2 regions of the Bowmanella denitrificans genome follow, and region 2 is predicted to be linked to the other one. Evidence: predicted binding sites of a transcription regulator. Region 2 holds the regulator's gene; the other holds the start of a gene.
What was found. Region 2 encodes FNR, which switches genes on or off when oxygen is low (the NO sensors DNR and NnrR bind a similar motif). Its sites were predicted from a motif close to TTGATCTAGATCAA; they were not measured.

Region 1 (4,405 bases), on a different contig from region 2:
GCATTAGGCATACTGGAGCTTGGCATCAAAAACGGAAACATGGAGAAGCCTGCAGTCAGGATGATGCCAGTCATGCTCAGGGAACTGCTGACAAAAGCCCAGCCAGCCCGCTTTTTCAGTGAAAACCAGGCACAGGCCAGGCCCGCCGCAATACCCAATGCAGGGGCGACCATCATCCATGGATAGACACTGTAATTACTCAGCCACGCGCCACTTTGTTGTTCAACTGTCTTCGTCAGGGGATTGGAGGTGGCATAGGCATCAACGACCGATGTTACGACAAAACCATCAACGCCCAGTGCGACCCAAATACCGGCCAGTATAAACAGCACAACCGCCAGCACTGACAACATCACCGAGACCGCGCGAGCCCGTTGCAGTAACTGATCAGTGGTTTTCAACTGCAGCCAGGTGGCCCCGTGGTTGAGTAGCATGGCAACAGACACCAGACCACAAAGTATGGCAAAGGGGCTGAGTAAGCCAAAGAAGCTACCGGTGTAAGTTGAGCGCAGGTTGTTGTCCAACTCAAAGGGCACGCCCAACAGCAGGTTGCCGAAGGCCACACCGAAGATCAGTGCGGGTACCAAGCCACCGGCAAATAAAGCCCAGTCCCAGGCTTTACGCCAGGTGGCATTGGGCAATTTGCTGCGATAGTCAAAGCCGATGGGGCGCATCCACAAAGCGATTAGTGTTAACGCCAGGGCCAGGTAGAAACCAGAGAAGGCGGTAGCGTAGATCATCGGCCAGGCGGCAAAGATGGCACCACCGGCGGTAATAAACCATACCTGATTGCCATCCCAATGGGGGCCGATGGTATTGATCATCACCCGTCTGTCCTGGTCGGTTTTGCCAACCAGGGTTAACAGGGCGCCCACTCCCAGGTCAAAACCGTCGGTGATGGCGAAACCAATCAGCAGTACGCCGACCAATCCCCACCAGATAACGCGCAATACTTCATAGTCGATCATACTTGTGCTCCTTTTATACCCAGGTGCAGATTGTCCCGCTCGGCTTGCTCAGCCAGGGCAGAAGGACCTTTTTTGGCGAATTTCTGCATCAGATAAAAGCCGATAATAAACATCACCAGATAAAAGCTGGTGTAGGCCACCAGGGTGATGATCACATCACTGACGGATAAGTTGGACACCGATGCATGGACCGGCAAAACCTCAGCAATAGACCAGGGCTGGCGCCCAAACTCGGCAACAAACCATCCTGCTTCACAGGCGATCCAGGGTAAAGGCAAGCTAAACAGCGAGGCCTTAAGTAACCAGCGGGGCTTGGTGATCTGATGCTTGGTGCTGTACCAGAACGCTGCCGCAAATAAGGCCAGCATTAAGAATCCGCACACCACCATTAAACGAAAACTCCAGAATAACGGGGCTACCGGCGGAATACTGTAGTCTACCGCCCGCTGAATGGCGTCTTCACTGGGATTGGCTACATCAGGGGTAAAAGGTTCAAGCAACATGGCATAACCCAGATTGGCCTTGTTTTGTTCAAATAACGCCAGTTCTGCCTCGCTGGCTTGTCCAGTTCTGACACTGTCCAGCACGCCGTAGGCTTTACTGCCAGCGATGATTTTTTGTCTGTGATCTTCCTTAAGCTCGCGGATACCCATCACTTCCTCGTCCAGCGAACGGGTGGCAATCAGTCCCATTACCCAAGGAATTTTTACTGCATACTCGGTTTTTTCCAGCTCATCATTGGGGATACCAAACAGGGTAAATGCGGCAGGAGCGGGCTGGGTTTCATATTCGGCTTCCACAGCCGCCAGTTTGACTTTCTGGACATCTCCCAGTTCATAACCACTTTCATCACCCAGCACAATGACCGACAACACCGAAGCCAGACCGAAGCTGGCAGCGATGGCAAAGGAGCGACGGGCGAAAGCAATCTCCCGGCCTTTTAACAGGTAGTAGCTGGAAATCGCCAGGATGAACATGGCACCTGTCACATAGCCGGCTGACACGGTATGCACGAATTTTACCTGTGCTACCGGATTGAACATCACCTCGGCAAAGCTGGTCATTTCCATGCGCATTGATTCAAAATTGAATTCAGCGCCAACCGGATACTGCATCCAGCCGTTGGCTATCAAAATCCACAAAGCCGAGAAGTTAGAACCTAATGCCACCAGCCATGTGGTGGTAAGGTGCTTAACCTTCGACATTTTGTCCCAGCCAAAGAAAAATAAGCCGACAAAGGTAGACTCCAGAAAGAACGCCATCAGGCCTTCTATAGCCAGGGGGGCACCAAAAATGTCGCCCACATAATGGGAGTAATATGCCCAGTTCATGCCGAACTGAAACTCCATAGTGAGTCCGGTGGCCACGCCAAGGGCAAAGTTAATGCCAAACAGCTTGCCCCAGAATTTGGTCATCTGTTTGTATATCTCCTTGCCCGTCATCACGTATACCGACTCCATAATGGCCAGCAGGAAGCTCAGGCCCAGCGTCAGTGGTACGAAAATAAAGTGGAACATAGCGGTCAGGGCGAACTGCCAGCGTGACAGCTCTATCAGTGTCTCGTTCATAACCAGGCCCTCATAGCAGGACTCCTTGTGAAGGTGTTGAATAACAGGTTCGTGGATTACTCTGTCACTGAACTGCTCAGCAAGTTTTGATCCATATCACCAAGGTGGTATTCCTTTGGGGGGAGAGGCCGCTACTGGGAAGGGCCGACAGGTCACCCGCATGGCAGGCCTGCTGAGTTGGGGGCGTGAAAGACTGACAATTTTGTCAGTCCTCGTCTAAACGTGCTATGCCAAGAGCTTTGAGCACATATTTTTCGTATACCGGTTCGCTGTTGCCGGTTTTCATCTTACGCATAAAGTATTTTTCAAAAGCGATCTTAGCCAGATGCACCCATTTGCCCTTTTTAAACCAGGTGACATTGCGAGGTGGGATCTGTGGCATTGCCACGAAGGCGGCGCCGGTATCTCCCATATCAGCGAGACAGATAGCATGCCAGGTGCCTTTACTGTGTGGAGGCTGATTGTCCACAATGATGGCTTTCAGGTTGTGGGCGATGGCTGTCATCATGGTTTCTATCATGTAGCCGGTTTTGGGGGTGCCGGTGGGGACTGGCGTCGTGTCTACTGGTGGAATGGCAACACAAACACCGCCTGAAAATATGTTTGGGTATGTCGGACTGCGTTGATACTCGTCTGTTATGACAAAACCTTTAGGGTTACACAAACCTTCCACATCAGCCACGGCTTGAACCCCGGCAAACAGCGGGATCAGCATGGCATGCTTGAAGGCCAGGTTGTGAGACAATTCCAACTGTCCTTTACGATCAAGCTCGCTGTTATGCATATTGCTTTCGTCAATCAGGTCGACCCTGGCATTACATATCCACTTAATGTCGCGCTGACGTAGCTCAGACTCCAGCAAGGATTTCGAATCGCCAACGCCGCCTAAACCCAGGTGGCCGATATAAGGCTCGCAGGTAACAAACACCATGGGGACCTTATGCCTGACTTTCGCATCGCGTAAAGCTTTATCCAGAATAAATGCATACTCATAGGCGGGGCCGAAACAACTGGCGCCCTGAAATGCCCCCACCACTACCGGGCCGGGGTTGGCGATCAGTGTCTCAACATCCTGATGGCAGCGAATCGCATGGTCCAGTGTACAAATGGATTGGGTGAAATGCGCCGGTCCCGCCCCCGGAATGTTCTCAAACGCCAGTTTTGGGCCGGTGGCAATGACCAGATAATCGTAGTCAATCTGTTCACCCCCTTTACCCAATAGGCACTGACGCTGTACGTCTATTTTTTCAATCTTGGCACAGACAAAATCGATATGTTTTTTAGCCAGATATGGCGCGATAGGAAACGTAATCGCTTTGGGCTCTCGCCAACCTACCGCCACCCAGGGATTAGAAGGAACAAAACGAAAGTCAGGGTGCTCGTTAACCATCACTACCTTATGATCAGCGCCCAGCATCTGTTTGATTTCATAAGCGGCAGGCATACCACCGGTGCCAGCCCCTAACACGACTATTCTTGCCATATTCAGCCTCATTGCGTTTGCATTGCTTGATGTAAAAAAAATGTTGGCGAGAAAGGTGCCAAAAGTGGTGAAACTTCGTTTCAGGGCTGAGATGCCGCGAAACCGGCCTTGTACTCTGTGAAAGTGAAAATTTCACTATGCTGAAATTGTCATTTATGTCAGTATTTTTCTGTGGTGACTGACAAATATGGCAAATATGAATCTGTCTATTATCCAATCCATGATCGATGCGCTGGACAAGCCCGCCATCTTTATCCGGCCCGATTATTCTATCCAAGCGGTCAACCAGGCCTATCTGGATACCTACCAGCAACCCGTCAAGCTGGGTTTGAGTCGTTGTCACGAGATTTCTCACCATGCAACGGAGCCTTGTGACCGGCACGGCG
Region 2 (4,405 bases):
TTACGCCGGAACGTTAGCCGAAAACGTGCAGGTCATGCCTGGCTTTGGCCTGATCGGCTGGATTGATGGTCAGGAATACCGGATTGGTAGCCAGCACCTTATGTCTCACCCAGTGCCGGATAGTCTGAGTGCATGTAATGTGTTGCTGGCCGACCGAAATGGCATTTTGGCGGGCTTTGTCTTGACCGACCAGATTCGCCCCGATGCTGCTGCGATGCTAAAGCAACTCAACCACTATCAACATTGCATTATCAGTGGCGACAATCAGCAAAATGTTAGCAAAATTGGCCAGGCATTGCAGATTGATAGGTTATATAGTCAGTGCAAACCAGAGCAGAAACTCAAAAAGATGCAGGAATTACAGCATCAGGGACAGCATGTACTGATGATGGGGGATGGCATTAATGACGCCCCAGTGCTGGCCGCTGCACAGGTTTCAGTAGCCGTTGGTGGTGCGACCGAGTTAGCTAAAAATGCCGCTGATGTTATTTTAATTAAGCCTTCTTTGACCCTGTTACCGGTGTTATTCAATATGGCTAAACGCAGCAGGGCCAAGATAAAGCAGAACATGGCCTGGGCATTGGGTTATAACCTGTTGGTGCTGCCACTGGCCGTTTGCGGTTATTTAACCCCTTGGTTGGGGGTAGTTGGTATGTCGCTAAGCTCTATTATTGTGGTAGCCAATTCTGTTCGACTACTTAAGGCCGATTCCTAATGGGCATTTTATATATCCTTATTCCCCTTGCGATTGTGATTGTCACTATCGCCATCGTGATTTTTTTCTGGGCAGTAAAGTCCGGACAGTTTGACGACCTGGAACGTCAGGGCCACAACATTCTGTTCGATGATGACAAACCCTCGGGCGGGGATAAAAACCAGCGTGACTGATCTGACGCTGCTTTCTGCACTTCTTATTGGTCTGGCAGGCAGTGTGCATTGCGTTGCGATGTGTGGTGGCATTGTCGGTGCACTGAGTTTTTCTATTCCCAAAGATCGTTCCCCTTTGCCTTTTGAGCTGGCCTACCATAGCGGTAGACTTGCCAGTTACAGCCTGGCTGGGGCGATAACCGGGGGGCTTGGTCAGCTTTTCAGCCATCAGATTGCGGGCGGCATGGCTATTTTGAATTTGCTCAGTGGCTTGTTTCTGCTGGCCCTGGCGCTGTATATCGGCAATTGGTGGCGCGGCTTGTCTTGGTTAGAAAAACAGGGAGCTAAGTTGTGGCGACCGGTTGCACCGCTGTCTAAACGCTTTATTCCGTTTAAAAGTCCGGCATGGGCGCTGCCTTATGGATTGATCTGGGGGTGGTTGCCCTGTGGTTTAGTGTATTCCAGTTTAACCTGGAGCCTGGCAGCCGGCAGCGTCCATCAGGGCGCACTGTTGATGCTGATGTTCGGGCTTGGAACTCTGCCAGCCCTGTTGACCCTGGGGCGTTTTAGTCAACAATTACGGCCTTTACTGGCACATCCGCGTAGCAAACAGATTATTGCGGTGTTGTTAGCGATCAGTGCCCTGTGGCTGCTTTTATCGCCCTATGTGATGGCAGTTGAAGCCTGACCCTGAAGTTAGTTGATTTCGCTTACACCTATGCCAAAAAATGCTAAGCTAGCCATCTGTCTGGCCATTTATCTATAGCCACAATGAATCAACACCGCGAATGTACCATCAGTTGTCAGAATTGCAGCATCAGTCAGTTGTGTTTGCCTTTTACTCTGAATGAGAAGGAACTGGATAAACTCGACAATATTATTCAGCGTAAGCGGCCATTTCAGAAAAATGAACGATTGTTCCAGTCCGGGGATAAGTTAAACAGCTTGTTCGCGGTGCGCTCCGGCTCTTTTAAGAGTTTCGTATTGGCCTCTGACGGAGAAGAGCAAATTACCGCTTTCCATTTACCAGGGGATATCATTGGGTTTGATGCTATTCACAACCAACAACATAAAAGCTTCGCGCAGGCGCTGGAAACCTCGATGGTATGTGAAATCCCCTTCCAAACCATGGAAGCCTTGTCTGGCGATTTACCGAGGCTGAGACAACAGATAATGCGCTTGATGAGCAATGAAATCCTTGCAGATCAAGATATGTTTATGTTGCTTAACAAACGCACCGCTAACCAACGACTGGCGCATTTTTTGGCGCATCTGGGTGACCGTTACCATCAACGCGGCTTTTCCGGCAGCCAGTTCCGTCTCAGTATGACCCGTGCGGAAATTGGAAATTACCTGGGTTTAACCGTAGAAACCATCAGCCGCCTGCTAACCAAGTTTCAAAAGCAGGGCCTGATAAAAGTAGATGGCAAATTTATTACCCTGGTACAACCTGCTCAGCTTAAGGAAGTGCAGGACAGTTCCGCGACGACTAGTTAAAAACTTTCCCCTTCGGACTTGATCTAACGCAATCATACTGATTGGATAGAAATGTAGTTTGTACATAGACTAAACACATTGGATCTGCCGGAGGAGATGGATGATTAATTATAAAAAATTGCTGGTCGTCATTGACCCTACCACTGAACAACAGAAAGCTTTAAAAAGAGCGGTACTGATAGCGGGTAAAACCGGCGCAAGCATTACTGCTTTTCTGTCCATTTATGATTTCTCCTACGAAATGACCACTATGCTGTCGGTGGACGAACGCGAAACTATGCGTCAGGCCGTGGTGGACGACAGAACGGAATGGTTGACCGAATTGCTGTCGGAGCAGATAGACGACCCATCATTGGCTGTTGATGCAAAAGTGGTATGGCACAATCGGCCATTTGAAAGCATTATTTATGAAACCATTGAACAGCAGTATGATCTGATCATTAAAGGTACCCATGAACACAGCGGGTTAAAGTCAGTGATCTTTACCCCTACCGACTGGCATTTAATGCGTAAAGCCCCCGTTCCTGTATTGCTGGTGAAAGAACATGACTGGCCTGAACAGGGACAGATACTGGCTGCGGTCAATGTTGGTTCAGTAGACACAGAACATGCTTCGTTGAATCAGAAGGTTACTCACACGGCGTTAGATTTTGCCCGCACCCTCAACGGTCAGGTTAACCTGGTGAATTCTTATCCTGGCACGCCGGTAAATATTGCCATCGAAATTCCTGAATTTGACCCTGCCAGTTTTAATCAATCGGTGAAAAACCACCATATCGATGCGATGAAAACCTTTGCCAGTACGCATGGTATTGATATGACCCATTGTTATGTGCGCGAGGGCTTACCTGAAGATGTGATCCCCACTGTGGCAGAAAAACTGGATGCTGAACTGGTGGTTATTGGTACCGTAGGACGACATGGTATTTCTGCAGCATTGATTGGCAATACCGCTGAACATGTTATCGATATGCTCGATTGCGATGTTCTGACGGTTAAACCTGACGGCTTTGTCAGCCCATTGCAACAAAAGTAAGTTAATCTTCCCTACGGCCCCATTGTTGTATGCACAGCAATGGGGTATCCGATTCCTGCTGCTTGGCAGCGTCAATTTACAGCCCGCTACTCAAGATAGGTTGAAATTAGAATGGCGTCGCAAAATCACCAGCGTTTACTTAAAAGTGCCAGATCCTGGGCCAATTGGAGTGACAGTGCATTCAGCTTATTTGGTATCAGATTCGGCTGGGACTTTATTATAGGACTGATCCCAGGTCTGGGTGACGTTATCAGCGTGCTGATTTCAATGAGACTGTTAATCGTTGCACGCGCACTGGGTGCCCCGCTGCGTTTGCAGCTGCGCATACTGGTGAACTTATTGTTAGACTTTTTTGTCGGTCTGGTACCTATCATTGGGGACGTGCTGGATGTGTTTTTCCGAGCCAATCAGATGAATCTGCGGCTACTGGAGAAATGGTATAACACCAACAGGATTGCCCAATCCAAGATGTAAGCCAAGCATCAGCAGAGCTGTAACTTGTGCGTTATGCAGGTATAATCCCGGCCTCATTGCAGAGGTACCCCATGACGCGATTAGAAGATTTAACCGCTAAACAGAAATACGCTTTCAATAAACTCCAGAAACGACTGCGCCGCTGCGCGGGGAAAGCCATTGACGATTTCAATATGATTGAGCATGGCGATAAAGTTATGGTGTGTTTGTCTGGCGGCAAAGACAGTTATGCGATGCTGGATATTCTGCGTTATCTGCAAAAAGTGGCACCTATTCAGTTCGAACTGGTGGCCGTCAATCTTGATCAGAAGCAACCTGGATTCCCTGCTCATGTATTGCCGGCCTACCTGGACAGCCAGGGCGTTGACTATAAAATCGTCACCGAAGACACCTACAGTATCGTTAAGGAAAAGATCCCCGAGGGCAAAACAACCTGTTCGCTATGTTCCAGATTAAGACGTGGCATTCTTTATCGTACCGCCACAGAGTTGGGCGCCACCAAGATTGCCTTGGGACACCACCGTGATGACA

Region 1: the regulator FNR is predicted to act here: its motif matches at 2,623-2,636, upstream of ABD028_RS16560 (cytochrome ubiquinol oxidase subunit I).

What each region holds. Positions count from the first base shown of each region.
Region 1 is NZ_BAAAEI010000020.1:238,746-243,150, reverse strand. Features, by position in the region: gene cydB (cytochrome d ubiquinol oxidase subunit II) at 1-968, opposite strand, end outside; gene ABD028_RS16560 (cytochrome ubiquinol oxidase subunit I) at 965-2,536, opposite strand; gene ABD028_RS16555 (NAD(P)/FAD-dependent oxidoreductase) at 2,742-4,019, opposite strand; gene ABD028_RS16550 (sigma-54 interaction domain-containing protein) at 4,216-4,405, shown strand, end outside.
Region 2 is NZ_BAAAEI010000006.1:214,679-219,083, forward strand. Features, by position in the region: gene ABD028_RS03935 (heavy metal translocating P-type ATPase) at 1-715, shown strand, start outside; gene ccoS (cbb3-type cytochrome oxidase assembly protein CcoS) at 715-888, shown strand; gene ABD028_RS03945 (sulfite exporter TauE/SafE family protein) at 881-1,555, shown strand; gene fnr (fumarate/nitrate reduction transcriptional regulator Fnr) at 1,639-2,364, shown strand; gene uspE (universal stress protein UspE) at 2,465-3,400, shown strand; gene ABD028_RS03960 (DUF4112 domain-containing protein) at 3,512-3,874, shown strand; gene ttcA (tRNA 2-thiocytidine(32) synthetase TtcA) at 3,946-4,405, shown strand, end outside.